DNA from 3 places in the Halomonas sp. AOP22-C1-8 genome. Region 2 is predicted to be linked to each of the others. Evidence: predicted binding sites of a transcription regulator. Region 2 holds the regulator's gene; each other region holds the start of a gene.
What was found. Region 2 encodes PhoB, which activates phosphate uptake and scavenging genes when phosphate is short. Its sites were predicted from a motif close to TGTCATANNNNTGTCANA; they were not measured.

Region 1 (5,481 bases), on a different contig from region 2:
CTGAAACCGGGTGTTGCTAGCCTGGTTGAGGGGCTTGCCACTGCTCAGGCAACTCGGCGTGTCATGTTGCAGAATTTAACCCTGTCGGCCGTCTATAACACGCTAGCACTGGGCTTGGTGATCGTGATGGCCATCCCCCCGCTGGTGGCGGTACTGGCCATGGTCGCCAGTTCATTAAGCGTTACGCTAAATGCTGCTCGGCTTGCCTGGCGCGATTGAGCATCTGAACCAGCAGGCAATCAAAATGTGAACGCAGGATAATCCAGTGCCTCGGCCAGCCGTTTTGCCTGATTTTTGACCCAGGAAGGGTCAATTGGCCCCCAACTGATAATTCGGTATTCACCACTGTTATGGCGCTCGCCTTGGGTTGGTTGAAACTGGCATTCAATGTCCAGTTCGGCAAGTGACGCAATCGTATCCTGAGCCGTACGACGCGGCATGCCGCAGGCGCTTACGAGCGCAGGTACGCTAGCGACGCCCTGGTCGATCAGGTAAGCCACATAAAGACGTCGATAAAAGCTGGATTTTGTCTTGCTGAGAGAGTCGGTCATAAAATCTACCGTGTGAATGTCTTATAAATGAGCGCGGACTAAAGCATACTGAACGTCCTCTGCCACAGCCACCGTTTAATACGTATGCCTACTCTCTTTAAAGACGCCATGTCGCATGCGTTAACGCAGACGATTGATGCGCTGCACACGGTGAGCTTCACCTCACAGCTGACGGCGCTTCTCAAAACCATTATCCACTTTGACTGTGCGGTGATCATTGGGTACCGGCCTGACAAACACCCTATCTACCTGTTCGATTCCATTCCCGAGCGCCGTGAGCTGCTTTTTCAGCGTTACTTGCTACAGGATTACCAGCAGGACCCTTTTCTGGTAGCGCTCGACCAGGCACCGCGCCAAGGTGTGCTGTGTATGGCCGATGTGGTACCGCCTGCCGGGTATAACGAGTATGCCAGCAACTTCTATCAGCGAACCGGCTGGCAGGATGAACTTTGTCTCGCCATTCGTCTGGATGATGCCCGCTGGATAGTTATCTACTTGGGATTGTTGGCGGAGAGTGGCGGGTTTTCTTCCTCCGATGCCCACTACCTTGAGCTGTATATTGAGCTGCTGGCCGCGCTGTGCCGCAAACAGTGGGGCAATAATCCGCTGTATCTTTCTGAGCCTTTGCAGCCCGATCAGCCGATTAGCCAGCACATTCACCAGGCCATTGGCAGCTTTGGGCAGGCGCATTTAACCCACCGTGAACAGCAGGTGGCTGCCTTGATGGTGCAGGGCCTGGATTCCGAAGAGATTGCCGAGCGCCTGCAGATCACCCAAGGTACGGTCAAGAATCACCGCAAACGTATTTACGCCCAGCTGGGTGTGGCGTCGTTAAGCGAGATCTTTGGCCTGTTTATCAATCATGCCATTACCGCACCGCCCGTCACCCAATCCTGATTTCTATCCCTTTAGGGATATCGCGGATTGCGCCGCCAACTTTTAGCCTATGACCATCTTCTCTAATGGCTAAAAAGGCGAGCATGATGACTGTACAGGCATTGCTTCACGACCTTGAACGGCGTGGTTTGATTGCGCAGACAACTCACCTGGATGAGCTTCAGGCTCTGCTCGAATCACCGCAGACCGTTTACTGCGGTTTTGACCCCACGGCGGGCAGCCTGCATATCGGGCACTTGGTGCCCTTATTGATGCTCAAACGCTTTCAGGATGCCGGCCACCAAGGTGTGGCGTTGGTCGGGGGGGCCACCGGCTTGATTGGTGATCCCAGCTTCAAGGCGGCGGAGCGTTCGCTTAACTCTCCCGAAACGGTTGAGGGTTGGGTTAACGCCTTAAGCGAACAGATTTATTGGTTGATGGCCCCGCACCTCGAAGCGCCCCTGAAAGCGGTTAATAATGCAGAGTGGATTGGCCAGATTAGCGTGATCGACTTCTTTCGCGATGTGGGCAAACACTTCTCGATGAATGCGATGATTAACCGTGAATCCGTTCGTCAGCGTCTTGAACGGCCTGACCAGGGCATGTCGTTTACTGAATTCAGCTATGCGCTGCTGCAATCCTATGACTTTGCCCACCTCAACAAGACGTTGGGCTGCCGGTTACAAGTGGGTGGCAACGACCAGTGGGGCAATATCGTCAGTGGTATCGACCTCACACGCCGCCTGAACGGCGAGCAGGTGTTCGGTATGACGCTGCCGTTGATCACCAAATCCGACGGTACCAAATTCGGTAAAACGGAAAGCGGCACGGTATGGCTCGACCCGGAACAGACCTCGCCTTACCAGTTTTACCAGTTCTGGTTGAATACGGATGATGCTGACGTTTACCGTTTTTTACGCTATTACACGTTCATGGATTGCGATCACATCGACGCAATCGAAGCAGAAGACAAGCAGGCCGCTGGCAAGCCCCAAGCGCAGCGTGTACTTGCTGAAACCATTACCCGCTTTGTGCATGGCGAGGAGGGGCTGGCTGCTGCTCAGCGTATTTCCCAGGCGCTGTTCAGTGGTGAAGTAGCTGCGCTCTCATGTAGTGAGCTACAGCAACTTGAACTTGATGGGCTACGCTGCCAAGACGTAGCGTTTGGACAGACGCTGGAAGAAGCTATGGTGGCAAGCGAACTCGCCTCATCCAGGCGGCAGGCCCGTGAATTGATTGACCAGAACGCTGTACGTATCAATGGCGAGCGCGCCGAGCAAGGGCAGCTAAGTCAAGCATTCGCGCTTTTTGACCAATACTGGATCGTACAAAAAGGTAAAAAGCACTTTCGATTGTTCAAGCGTGGGTAACTTACATGGGATGCCGCTTCCAGGAAGTAGCAGCATTCGCTTGATGTTGCCCATTGTGAACAACCTCTCTTCGATCCAATACCGTTCGCTCTAACACGATAGTGCCACGCCGTTGTCACGCCTATGTCACTTATAGACGCCACTCTTTGCAGGAGTGGGTGGGTTATACGTGCGTTCTTCCTTCCAAGAGGATGTGGCAATGGCCGAAAATATCAATAGTGCTGTGCAAGAGGTCTTACCAAGCCAGGGTCGCAGAATAAAAGTCCGGCGCAAGGGCACGCTAAGGCAGTGGCTCACGCTTGCATTGCTGGTGTATTTCCTAATCTGTGCCGTATCCATCATAGGTAATGGCTTTAAGATTGCCGCGGGCGGCCATGCCGCTCAGTTGTTTGAATTTGCCACCAACCCCTTTGTTGGTTTGATGATTGGGATTGTCGCGACGGCCCTGATACAGTCATCTTCAACCGTTACTTCCGTTATCGTGGCGTTTGTGGCGGGCGGCCTGCCTGTCGCTATGGCGGTACCCATGATCATGGGGGCCAATATTGGTACTACTGTCACCAATACATTGGTAAGCCTTGGCCACGTACGTGATAAAGCCGAGTTTAGGCGGGCGTTCTCTGCCGCAACGGTGCATGACTTTTTTAACTTGCTGGCCGTGGCGATTTTTCTGCCCATTGAGCTTATTTTTCATCCGCTTGAAAAGCTGTCGAACGCTACGGCGTTTCTGTTTTACGGTGATGCTGACCTTTCCATGGGCAGTATTAATATTGTCGGGATGGCAACAAAGCCGATTACCTCTTCGGTTGAAAGTGTCGCCATGAACCTGCCCACGATTGCCGGTGGCGTTGCCATGATTATTTTTGGTATTGCCGTGATTTTTTTAGCGATTCGTTATATCGGCGCACTGCTGAGAGTATTGATGGTAGGGCAGGCAAAAAACATTATGCATAACGCCATTGGACGTGGCCCCGTCGCCGGTATTGCTTCTGGTGCTGTGGTGACGTTTTTAGTCCAGTCTTCCTCTACCACCACAAGCTTAATGGTGCCGTTAGCTGGGTCAGGCGCATTCTCTTTACGGCAGATTTACCCTTTTACATTGGGCACCAATATTGGCACGACGTTTACCGCGCTACTTGCGGCCACCGCAATCACTGGGGCAACTGCCATACTGGCGCTGGAAATCGCACTGGTTCACCTCTTCTTTAATTTATTTGCCGTCGTGGTGATTTTTGGCCTACCGTTTTTAAGACCACTGCCTGTTAAAGGTGCCGAGTGGCTAGGCCGTGCCGCCTCAGAAAGAAAAGCACTCGCCGCTGCTTGGGTATTAGGCGTATTTATTGCCGTGCCAGCTATCCTGATTGCGCTCACCACGCTGTTTTGAGGAAACACCCATGACCCATCAACACGAGCTAGTGTCAACATCGACCGCTGAACTCAAGGCCATGCTGGATGACTCTTCCGAGCTCATTGAAGAAATAAGAGAAGAAATTGCACAAAGAGAAGCGCAAGAGCGCGAACTAGAACCTTTCGATACGCTGATTAAAGAAGCACGACCCAAAATGAACGAAATTCGTAGTTTCTTTACGTTAGTGCTTAATGAGCTACGCCACCGGCCTAAATAAGCGTTACGAATAGCGAAAGCAACAAGGCTACTCCTTTAGGTATTTGTTTGACACTTTCAGTAAGCTGAGAGTATGTCAGGAAAATGCCTTTTTATGGGACCTGTTAGGTCATGCCATACTGTATGTTCATGTCTTGACTTATTCCATTATAGCACTGTTGTTTATTCGTCAGCACAAATGGTTGCTTGTTGAATATTTATCTTTCTAATTCTTGGTCGAGTTGCCCAGTATTCATTAAATGATGGCTGGATAAAATACCTTTTTCACTCATGATGCCTTATTGTAAAACAGTGGCTTAAGTTGTTTTTATTGAGTGGTCATATCGTGCTATGGCCTTGAAGATAATCCTATACCGTTGTGTAGATTAATATGGGAGCCATTGTTTGGATGTTTGTAGCGTCAAGGTTTTTAATCTATTGATGAGTTGGTATATTTTCTTATACTCGTTATTAAACCACTTTTCTACCCGTTGGGTGCTATGAGAAAGAGATGTCACGCCTTGGTTGGTAATATTTTTAGCATTTTCAGATGGATAGACGTTTGCTGGCGAAATAATTTTTTAAATCATACTTACGATTTTTCATTTTTAAGATTTTGTCATAGACTAAAAGCACCATCTATGTAGGTATAGTAAATGTTGATGGTTTGGTAGGGTGGTTTTAGCTGATCTTTGAGCAGTAAACGTGATCCATATAAAAAACTGGGGGTAGTACGATGGATGTCAAAGGGTTAAATGCACGTAATGATAATGACGATGTATATGCATCAATTGACTTGGCGACATCGTTGCCGAAATCCGGGTTTCCCGATGAGGAACGGAATCCTCACAATGTATTTAGCGCCATTCGTGACGAATTAATGCTTGATGGAAATTCCCGCCAGAACCTGGCAACATTTTGCCAAACGTGGGTTGATGATGAAATTCGTAATTTGATGGATCTTTCAATCGATAAAAACATGATCGATAAAGATGAATATCCACAAACTGCGGAGATCGAAGCACGCTGTGTTAGGATGTTAGCAGATCTCTGGAACTCACCCTCGCCAGAAACAACCATG
Region 2 (5,481 bases):
TTCAGCACCGGTCGCCAGCACCAGCGTATCGTAGGCAAGTGTTTGCCCGTCACTAAGCTGTATAGTGTGCGTGTCTGGTGTCACGTGTTCTACTGACGTATGGGTAAGCACATGGGCATCCAGCTCATCGGCCAGTACCGCGGCTGAATGCCTGGCCAACTGGTGGGGCGAGAGGCGTTTTGCAAAGCCGGTAGATAACAGCGGCTTGCTGTAGTCCTCGCCGCTGTCTGCGCTCACCAAAATAATCGAGCGCTTATCGCCTTGGCGGCGTAGCGCACGGGCAAGCCCAATGCCTGCCATGCCGGTGCCAATGATGATCAACTCAGCGTGGCCAGTCGGGTTGCTAACCGGATGTGATGCAGGCATGCCATCCCCAAATAATCGGTGTCGTAAAAGCTTTTAAGACCACCATGTTACACTAGCTTCTCTGTTTTTTGCCCAGGAGTATCTGGTGGTGACGTCCTCTTTTCGGCAAACGCATGCCTTTCCTGTTTGGCAGCCCGTGGCTGCGTTACGCCCCGCCATGAGCGCTGCCTGGTGGGAGTGGGTTGCGTCTACGGATTCACTAACGGCTCGCTTGCAAGCGGCAGGCGCAGGGCAACCATTCCGTGTTCGCCTGCTGCGCCAAGGCGCCGGCGTGCCTCTGCATGATGAAGCGCAGGCGTTGGGGATTGAGCTTCGTCGCTATGCCTGGTTAAGGGAGGTCGCCCTGTGCGTGGGTGATAACCCTTGGGTGGTCGCACGTTCGGTTGCCCCCTTAACACAGCTAAAAGGTCAGCGATTGGAGCAACTGGGTGAGCGCTCGCTGGGCAGTTGGCTGTTTCGCCAGCCAGATTTAGTACGCGGCCCGCTTGAAGCCACGAGGGGTGCGCCACGTTTTGCCTTCCCTCAGGATGCTGGCGTGAAAAGTTGTTGGGGGCGGCGCTCAGTGTTTCAACATGGTGGGTTATCGCTACTCGTACAAGAGTACTTTTTATCCACCATGGCAGATGACCTTCGTTTGTCTTCGCGGTAGGCTTGCTCGGCATCTCTTCTTTACGTGAGGTAGGCATGGATCGTTCTTTGTTGCGGCCAGTCGGATGGGCGCGAGTCGCTGATTTTTTACACTTAATGCGCCTGGACCGCCCCATTGGTACCTGGCTATTGATGTGGCCTACCTTATGGGCGCTTTGGGTGGCTACAAACGGGGTGCCTGGCCGCAACGTGCTGCTTATTTTTGTGGCAGGTGTTTATGTTATGCGCGCTGCTGGCTGCGTTGTGAATGATTACGCTGACCGCCATGTTGATGGCCACGTTAAACGCACGAAACAACGTCCACTGGCGACGGGGCGAATCAGTGAAACCGAAGCCCAACTGCTGTTTATTGGGCTGGTCACTGTTGCGTTTGTGTTAGTGCTGCTGACCAACTGGTTTACGGTGCTGCTGTCGATTGGTGGCGTGATCCTGGCGTTTATCTACCCCTTTATGAAGCGTTACACCCATCTTCCTCAGGTGGTGCTGGGGGCGGCTTTTTCGTGGGCAATCCCCATGGCGTTTGGGGCGGTGCTGGGATATGTACCTGTGGAAGCCTGGTTGCTGTTTTTTGCGAACGTACTGTGGACGGTTGCTTACGATACCCAATACGCCATGGTCGACCGTGACGATGACCTAAAAATTGGTATTAAATCAACGGCGGTGCTGTTTGGCAGTGCAGACCGCTTGATGATTGGATTACTGCAACTGGCGACGTTGGTGCTGTTAGCCTTTGTGGGTGTTCGTGTGGGGCTGGGTGGTTTTTTCTGGCTGGGCCTTGCCGGTATGGCGGCCACCTTTATTCATCAACAGCGCCTGATTCGGCATCGTGAACGCGACCCGTGTTTTCAGGCTTTTTTGAATAACTACTGGTCAGGGCTGCTGGTTTTTGCCGGCATTGCGCTAAGTTGGTGGCCAGTGGCCGGGCCGCTCTAGCAAAGCGTGATTAGCGCCTGTCATTCGTTCTTGTTATTGGCTATTGTCATATAAGTGTCATCAAGTCATGGTGTTATTGTCACTGAGATGTCATTGAATTACCTTTCATTGAGCACCGTGAGGCCCTGGAATGACCGCCAAGACCGTTTTGATTGTCGATGATGAAGCACCTATTCGCGAAATGATCGCAGTGGCGCTGGAAATGGCTGACTATCGCGTGCTTGAAGCGGATAACGCCCAGGATGCCCACGCGTTAGTCGTTGACCATCAGCCTGACTTACTGCTTCTGGATTGGATGATGCCAGGTACCAGTGGTATTGAGTTGGCGCGACGCCTTAAGCGTGAAGAAGCCACCGCCGAAATGCCGATTATTATGCTCACCGCCAAGGGTGAGGAAGACAATAAGATTCAAGGCCTTGAGGCGGGCGCGGACGACTATATCACCAAACCCTTCTCGCCCCGTGAGTTGGTCGCGCGCTTGAAAGCCGTATTGCGACGCACTACCCCGCGTGGCGTAGAAGACCCCATTGAAATTAACGGCCTTCTACTCGACCCCGTCAGCCACCGTGTTAGTGCGCATGGCAAGGCGCTGGAAATGGGGCCCACTGAATATCGCCTGCTGCAGTTCTTTATGACCCACCAGGAGCGAGCCTATACGCGCAGCCAACTGCTGGACCAGGTATGGGGCGGCAATGTGTATGTTGAAGAACGCACAGTGGATGTACATATTCGGCGCTTGCGTAAGGCGTTAGGCGATGTGCATCAAAACCTGATTCAGACGGTACGGGGTACCGGTTATCGTTTCTCAGCCCGGGTGTAACTGTGCGCCTATGGAGCCGTGAGCTTTGGCGTATTGCCTGGTTAGCGACCATAGGTGTTTGCCTGGGGTGGCTGCTAGGCTCAGCGGGCCTTGGCTTGGCAGCCGGGTTGGCCGTTTGTCTTTTTTACCATTTACGCCAGTTGCGCGTCCTCTTTCAATGGTTAACCCTTAATCCTCATAACGAGCCCCCGGCTGCGGGTGGCATGTGGGGGGATTTGCTTGATCGTCTTTACCGCTACCAAAAAAGCCAGCGCATTACACAAGGTCGATTGCGGTCTACGCTTGCGCGTATCCAGGAATCCTCAGAGGCCATGCGCGACAGCGTGGTAATGCTCGACCGCCACGGTGATTTGGAGTGGTGGAACAGTGCAGCGACAGATATGCTGGGCCTACAAACCGCGCACGATCGTGGCCAGCACATTACCAATTTGTTGCGTGACCCACGCTTTATCAGCTACTTCAACGCCCGCGATTACAGCGAACCGCTTACGCTGACCTCACCCATTGATGAGCGCAGCATTCTGCAATACCAAATTACCTTGTATGGCGACGATGAGCGCCTGGTGATGGCGCGGGATATCACTCGTTTGCACCGCCTTGAGCAGATGCGCAGAGACTTCGTGGCCAACGTCTCCCATGAGCTGCGTACGCCGCTTACTGTTCTTTCTGGCTACCTCGAAACCTATGGTGACTTGGCTGAGCAGCTTCCGCCTCGCTTGGGCAGGGGGATCGAGCAAATGCAGGACCAGACGCAGCGCATGCAAAATCTGGTTAACGACCTGCTGCTTTTGTCACGCTTGGAAATTGATCAAGGCGGGCAAGACCATCAGGCGCTGTCGGTTGAGCAATTGCTTAATAGCGTCTGCCAGGATGCATTGGCGCTATCGCACCGTAAGCATGTTGTCCGTGTTGCTATTGAAAGTGACGCCCAGCTCATAGGGAGCGAGCAGGAAATACGTAGCGCCATTTCTAACCTGGCTTTCAATGCGGTGCGATATACCCCAGAGGGTAGCCAAATTATACTGCGCTGGGCGCCCATGGAAGATGGAAGCGGATGTATAGAAGTAGAAGATGATGGAGAGGGCATCGATCCTGTCCACCTCCCCAGGCTAACGGAGCGCTTTTATCGGGTTGATAAAGGCCGGAGTACCGCGACAGGCGGTACTGGGCTTGGTCTTGCCATCGTTAAGCATATCCTGCTGCGCCATGATGCTCAGCTTCAGGTTGAATCGCACCCTGGCGAAGGTTCGCTATTTCGCTGTACTTTCCCCGCCACTCGGCTGGCTGCTACCTCCTAGCCTCCTTCCTGGTCTTCTGTATAACCTTTATCCAAGCGTGCCATATGGACAAGCCATCTATGGTTCAAGTCTGCTCATGTGTCATTTTTAGTCAGTTATGGTGGTCCCTTATACACGATCAGCGAGCATGATTGGCACGCGGTATTTGTTTTAAGTTGTTTATTAATAAGAAATATTTTTTTATTTTTGTTTTTTGGCATCACATCTGCATTAATCTGGGCAAGGAAGATTACCGCAGGAAATGGTACGCCAGGAAGGCACTTCCTTAAGGTAAGCGGTATCAACAGCGATCGAGGAGAAGGAACATGATGTCCAAGGAACTACTCAAGAAAGCTGGGATTTTAGGTGTAACATTCGGTTTACTGGCAAGCCCCTTCGCTTTTGCCCAAGAACCAGTAGACCCGAGCCACGATATTACTGCTGATGAAGAACCCGTGCAGCCGCAATCATCTGGTACAGGTGCAGGTGGTGATGCATCTACCTATGATGCAGACGAGCTCTCAGATATGAACGGTGAAAGCGCAGGCGATACTACTCGCCCCGGTGCAGGTTCTTCTCAACATAAAACTCATAATGAGTCGATGGATGGCGGTCCAACGGGCGTAACAGGTGGCGGCGATACGTCATTTGAGCCGAGCGACCTGCCTGAGCAAAATAGCTCTGTGACCACTGGTCAAGATCAGTGACCAGCGGTTTAAACACTCAGCGCTAAAAATTTGTACTACAGTTTAGGAACGAGCACGGGATAAGGATGTCCCATCGCATGGATGCTCATCGATTCATGGATTGAATCAAGCGACAATCAGAGCGTTAGTCAGGGTAAATTCCAAGGTTGGAGTCCCGCAAAAGGAGTGGAAGCTAGCGCTAGTTATTGTCCATAGATGCGAGGTTAGGGCCCTGCCATGGCAGGGCCTAATCTTGTTATGTAGCCTTTGATGAGCAGTCGTGTTTGGCTGGTTTTAAAACTGAACCCCCCCTATCTACGTTTTTTTAACATTACACCCGCTCATAATAGTTTTTTTCACGATTCTCTTGTCCCACGGCGTGATGACCCCTTTCATGCTTTTTAAACGCAAAGGTTGATAACGAGCTTTTTAGCTTGTTCACCATGGTGCTGTGCCAACACTAAAAAAATGTTAGCTTGTTATTTACTTGGATAGCTTTATTTGTGTGGTCGTGTTTAAAAATATTTTTAATCATTCAGCATTTCACGAATTTGGGACGTTTGGGCACTTGGACCATAATCTTGCAGTCAAAGACACTGATCGCTTCTCACCCTTCAGTGCAATGGTATTTACGTTAGTGTGATAATAGCCAAGACAGGTGAGCGGCACCCCACATCAGGAGAGCGTTATGTCATTTAAAGCAGTTTTAAAAACGGCAGGTGTTTTAGGTATTTCTATCGGTTTGATTGCA
Region 3 (5,481 bases), on a different contig from region 2:
AGTGTGACCATTCGCTCCATTACTCGAAATACTTCAACCTTCTATACAGCTTGGCTAGAAAGCGAGCGCCAACTATTAGGCCAATGCTGAGCACCACCGCTGCTAGCGAACCATAGGCCACTATGCCTCCCCATGCCCATTGGCCTATCGCTGTGCTTAAATGCTGAACGAAAAGATACACACCGATCAAGAAGCTGCCTGCGCGTACCAGGCCCTCCTCGGAAATCGTTAAAGCAGGCTCATCTCCAAGAAATTTATTGGCCAGCGTTACCGCAGAAAACCACAGTACGATACCCGCGATGATAGGAATAACAGCAGTGGCTGCGAGCCATGGCAGCCACTGGGCTAGCTCCGCATCGTAGCCGGGGCTAAACAGCAGCGGCGATACGCTTAGCAAAGGCGTAATGGCGAGGTAAATAGCGAGTAATCGAATCAAAAGAATGGAGAAAGGTTTCATAGGCTTACCTTACATTTAAACCTCCAGCATAAGCCAAATTTGGCCCAAAAACCTGGTACCCGATACAACATTGCCTTGGTAATTTCTTACCAAGGCAATGAAGCAGTACGGCTACACTCTGTATAACGGACGGATGTAGAACCGGTTGTTTAACGATCCCGAATGACAATCGGACCAATGGGCGCAACATTAGGCATGAACAGCATGACTTCGTTAACGTCGTGCATGGGGGCGACAAAATCGGCTTTCCAGGTGCCTACGCGTGGGTTCTTGTCTGGTTCGTAGTTAAAGCTCAGGCGCAAGCTGTCTGGCGCGACCACACCTCCATCTTCACGCAGCAGCGAGAACGACTGGTCGCCGAACTCGGCGTAGATCTTCCCGTCAATTCGATCTAGCGGGATATCGTCATAAATGATCTCACCAGAGTAACCTGGGTAGTCCGTCACGAAACGTACTTCAATATGTAAAACGCCCTCTTTGCGAACGGCTTTATAAGGCTCAGCATAGGCGTGACCACTGGCGGTGGGCGCGCGCTCAGCATTAAGTGCAAATGCTGACGTGCTGGCTAGTGTTGTCATTAACAGCAGTGAAAGCGTGTTATGAAGCTTCATATCTGACTCTTTTCGGGGTAGTGAGTGGATGGTCGTTGGCGAAGTGATATCAGTCAGTGGTTACCAACGGAACAGAGCCACCCGAAGGCGGCTCTGTTGTACTTGCTATACTTGCCTATTTATTCAGCTTCGATACCGAAAGCGTTTAGGCCCGCGCGGAATACGTCGGTGTTGTCGATCCAGTAGTGGCTGTCTTCGTCTACTTCATAGCGGGAAAGACCGTCTTCTGCCTGAGCAATGTCAAAGAAGAACTCAGCGCCCGCGCCGTGGGCATACAACGGTACCAGCTCACGCGTGTGGGTATCGGAATGCCAACGTACCAAGGGTAGCGCGCCAGCACCCTGATTAACGATCGGGCTATAGGCATTCACATCAGAGTCAGGACCTTGAAGCAAACCGTTACCGTGATCAGTCGTTACAATGATCAAGGTATCGTCCCAGGAACTGTTGTTTTCTACCCACTCAACGGCCGCTTCCACAGCTTCGTTGAAGTCGATTTGCTCTTCGATAATACGCGGCAGGTTGTTAGCGTGAGCAGCCCAATCCACAGCGCCACCCTCAACCATCAGGAAAAAGCCATTTTCGTTGCCGTTTTCACTGGCATTGAGCACGTTCAAAGCGCCGCCCGTCAGTGTGGCAAGGCTTGGTGACGTATCCAGTAGATTACCGCCGGTTACGCCGGGGCGGCTGTATTGCAGCGTCTGAATGTTCTGCACCAGGCCCAGTACTTTGTCCTTGGGAAGATCCAACTCACCAGCAGCCAGAGCTTCAAAATCGTCCTTGCTTTCGATAAAGGCGTAATCCGTTTCGCCGCCTACCAAGCGCTGGTAGGTCTCTTCGCCACCGATAAAGCGGAAATCGCTCTCACCGGGGTTATCGACATGCTCGCCGGCTGCATCGTAATAGGGGTGCCCGGTACCGATGGCGACAGTGGCAAGGCCAGAATCGACAATTTCGCGGCCAATGGCTCTATAGTCGTTGCGGCTTACGTTATGGGCCATGAAACCGGCAGGCGTCGCGTGGGAGACCTGCACCGATGAGACAACACCCAGAGCGCGGCCGCTATCAACAGTGTATTCGCCAATATGCTTAAGCGGCTCATCATCGTTGGACCAGTTGATGGCGCTGTTATAGGACTTATGGCCTGAAGCCAGCGCCGTTGCCGCTGCCGCGCTGTCGGTGTAATCAGCCCGAGCGTAGTCGTAACCGGCAAAGTAGCCCTTGTAGTTACCCAGGCTACCTTCGTAAACGGTATCTACCGCCTCGTCGTTCCAGAGCTCGGCTGGTTCAAACGTAACCGTACCGTCGTCACTCTTGGTGGGTGTGGTAGAGGTGTTTAACGGATGCGTTGCCATGAAAAGCTGTGTGTCAAACTCATCATAAACTTCATGGCCCAGCGCGCCGTGACGGAAGTAACTTGCCGCACGGAACGTCTCGATACCGGTACCGTCGGTGATCATCAAAATAACGTTCTTAGCTGTATTTTCCTGCGCTAATACCGGCGTAGCCATGACCGATGCCAGTGCCAACGTGAGTGCGTTGCGCGTAAAGTTCTTCATTTTCATCCCTAAAATAAATTTAGCTAATTTGATATCCAACAAATCGTAGCGCCTAAAAATGTCATTTTCATGACTGCTAATGAAGGTAAGTCAATTATTTCTAATAAACATGAATCGCAATCAGTAGCCGATCCGTAAAACTGTTCATTGCGGGTTTCTCCTGAGTAACGCTTGCACGCTTGGTCACAACGCATATACTGTATATATATACACAAATATAGAAAGAGGCAGGTGTATGGCGTCTCTCGGCAAATCACCAATACGGCCTCCCGTGCACAAAGGCCGCGGGGCAACCTATGACCCGCACAACCGCTTTGCCCCAACCCATAGCGTGGCAGAAGACGACGGATGGTGGCGCGAAGAGACTTCCCCCACACGGGCAACTGAAGTACGCGAAGAAACCAGTAAGAGTGCGCTTTCCTGGAACCGGTCGCCAGACTTGCCTTTTGATCGCTCATTGAACCCTTACCGAGGTTGCGAACATGGCTGTGTTTACTGCTATGCCCGCCCTTCTCATGCCTATTGGGATCTGTCCCCGGGGCTTGATTTTGAAACCAGGCTGATTGCCAAAAATGGCCTGGTGGAGCAATTAAGTGAGGAGTTTTGCAAGCCTGGATACGTCTGCCGACCAATCAATCTCTCTGGTAATACCGATTGTTACCAGCCACTAGAAGCCAAGCGCCACTTAACGCGCCAGTTGCTTGAGCTATTATTGGCTTGCCGCCATCCAGTCACTATTGTGACCAAAAGCACGTTAGTGTTACGGGATATGGATCTGCTGGCTGAGATGGCCGAACACCGCCTGGTGCGCGTATTTATTAGCCTGACCAGCCTAGACGCCAATATGAAACGCACGCTGGAACCTCGTGCGGCCTCTCCTCAAGCGCGTTTAAAAGTTATCCGTGAGCTGAATACTGCTGGCATTCCCGTCGGAACGCTTGTTTCTCCGGTCATCCCCGGATTAACGGATCATGAAATAGAGCGGATTCTTGAGGCCGCCAGCCGTGCTGGCGCACGAACGGCGTCCTGGATGCTGCTGCGCTTACCCCATGAAGTCGCTCCTCTTTTTGAAGCCTGGTTGGATGCCCATTACCCCGAGCGTGCGGCCAAGGTAATGAGCCTGATTCGCCAATGCCGGGGCGGCAAGGCCTACGACGCTCAGTTCGGTAAGCGCTTTCGCGGCGAAGGTATTTTTGCCGATATGATTGCACAACGCTTTAATCGCGCCAGCCGCCAGTGGAACTTTCAATCTCGTACCGAGCAAGGGCTGAATACCCGAGACTTTCGCCCGCCCAACGCTCAGGGCGAGCTTTTTTATTAAAGCCCATGAAAAAGGCATTTGCCTGACATACTCTCAGCTTACTGAAAGTGCCAAGCAAATGCCTAAGTGATTAATACTACTGTTTTTCGCTATTCGTCATAGCTCTGCTTAAAATCTAATGACGACCTTTCTAAACATCCTCCCATGGTTCATCAATGCAGCTTTTCTCCATCAACAGTGATGTGATGCGTACTGCGGGCTTTGGGATGAATAAAGTAGTGACCTTCGGGCGCGGTATGGGGCTTGATATGGTGTAGTTTAAGGTTTTTTGGCGCAGCGCTTTTATTATGCACTCCATAAATAATAAACGGAATCGATAGCACTACAAGGAAACAGCCGATCAGCAAACCGGTATACACTTCGTTAGACTCTTTTCCTGGCAACCCCGTGGGAGGGAAGAAGGAGACGACAAAAGCAACTAAAGAAGTAAGTAACCCCACTACTGCAACGGTAATTTTTATTTTGTTACCGCCAGGGATATTGAAGGTACGTTGATTTTCAGGCTGTTTTCGAACAAGGGTAATGTAAGCCAGGAATAGCATAAAGTAGCTGCACAGATAGATAACGACGGTTAGCGCTAGTGCAATCAGGAAGGACATATTATTTCCTCCCCCCGTATTCGTCAGAATAATCAATGCGATCGTTGTAATGATTAGCTGAGAAATAACCAACGCCACCGGCACGCCGTTCTTGTTTACTTTAGCAAAACGCGCCGGCAGGATACCCTGCTGCGCGGTTACCAACATGCCGCGTGATGGTCCAACAATCCATGCGGCTATTTCAGCCAGCACGCCCAGCAATAGCAGCGCAGCAATAATCCGAATAGCCCATTCAAAATGGCTGCCAAAGTGGTTAATCAACACACTGAACGTTTGCATCACGCCCGCAGATAAGTTGATTTGCTCGTGAGGAATAACAGATGCAATCGTCAACCCACCGAGAGAACTTAAGAGAATGGCAGAAACCATAAGAAATAACATGGCGAGAGGATAGTCACGACCAGGGTTTTTCATCTCATTGACATGAGTCGCCGACGCTTCAACCCCCATATAACTCAGTATAAAAGCGACAAACACTACCAAGGTACTCATACTACCAAAGGTGGGGAAAAACGTCTGTGCACTCATTTCAATAGCGACCGGCGCACCTGAGCGAAGATACAAAACTGCAAGCCCAATTAAGATAAAAGCGGGCAGTAGAATACCTGCAAAAAAGCCTAGCTTTGCAATCCGCGCCGTATTCTTGGTACCGCCAAACTGAGTTAACGCTAATCCCCACAATATAATCAACGCCGCAATCGTTTTGACTATCGGGTCGCTATTCAGTGCAGGCCAATTAAGAATATAAGAGAGTGCGCCTAGCACGAAGTAAAGCATAGGAATAAAGCCGACAGCAATTTGCAAATAGCCAAAGGAGATTGCCGCAAATCCCCATCGTTCACCTAGCGTTTTGGATACCCATGTAAAAACCCCACCCTCTTCCCAGCCTTTAACCGTCGCCATTTCTGCCGCGCAAAGCCCTACCGGAATAAAC

Region 1: ACT3TY_RS11615 (Na/Pi symporter) is a predicted target of PhoB. The motif match lies at 2,911-2,928, and genes of this name have one in related genera.
Region 3: ACT3TY_RS11590 (alkaline phosphatase) is a predicted target of PhoB. The motif match lies at 2,685-2,702, and genes of this name have one in related genera.

The regions. Positions count from the first base shown of each region.
Region 1 covers NZ_JBQSYD010000019.1:64,075-69,555, reverse strand. Annotated here, with positions in the region: gene ACT3TY_RS11635 (heavy metal translocating P-type ATPase) at 1-219, shown strand, start outside; gene ACT3TY_RS11630 (winged helix-turn-helix domain-containing protein) at 240-551, opposite strand; gene ACT3TY_RS11625 (helix-turn-helix domain-containing protein) at 636-1,448, shown strand; gene tyrS (tyrosine--tRNA ligase) at 1,535-2,797, shown strand; gene ACT3TY_RS11615 (Na/Pi symporter) at 2,997-4,181, shown strand; gene ACT3TY_RS11610 (hypothetical protein) at 4,192-4,422, shown strand; gene ACT3TY_RS11605 (glutamate decarboxylase) at 5,137-5,481, shown strand, end outside.
Region 2 covers NZ_JBQSYD010000004.1:30,677-36,157, forward strand. Annotated here, with positions in the region: gene ACT3TY_RS03305 (NAD(P)/FAD-dependent oxidoreductase) at 1-366, opposite strand, end outside; gene ACT3TY_RS03310 (chorismate--pyruvate lyase family protein) at 452-1,015, shown strand; gene ubiA (4-hydroxybenzoate octaprenyltransferase) at 1,051-1,947, shown strand; gene phoB (phosphate regulon transcriptional regulator PhoB) at 2,078-2,767, shown strand; gene phoR (phosphate regulon sensor histidine kinase PhoR) at 2,770-4,065, shown strand; gene ACT3TY_RS03330 (hypothetical protein) at 4,371-4,751, shown strand; gene ACT3TY_RS03335 (hypothetical protein) at 5,419-5,481, shown strand, end outside.
Region 3 covers NZ_JBQSYD010000019.1:57,285-62,765, forward strand. Annotated here, with positions in the region: gene ACT3TY_RS11575 (hypothetical protein) at 1-7, shown strand, start outside; gene ACT3TY_RS11580 (hypothetical protein) at 20-457, opposite strand; gene ACT3TY_RS11585 (hypothetical protein) at 607-1,068, opposite strand; gene ACT3TY_RS11590 (alkaline phosphatase) at 1,188-2,627, opposite strand; gene ACT3TY_RS11595 (PA0069 family radical SAM protein) at 2,863-3,948, shown strand; gene gadC (glutamate:gamma-aminobutyrate antiporter) at 4,101-5,481, opposite strand, start outside.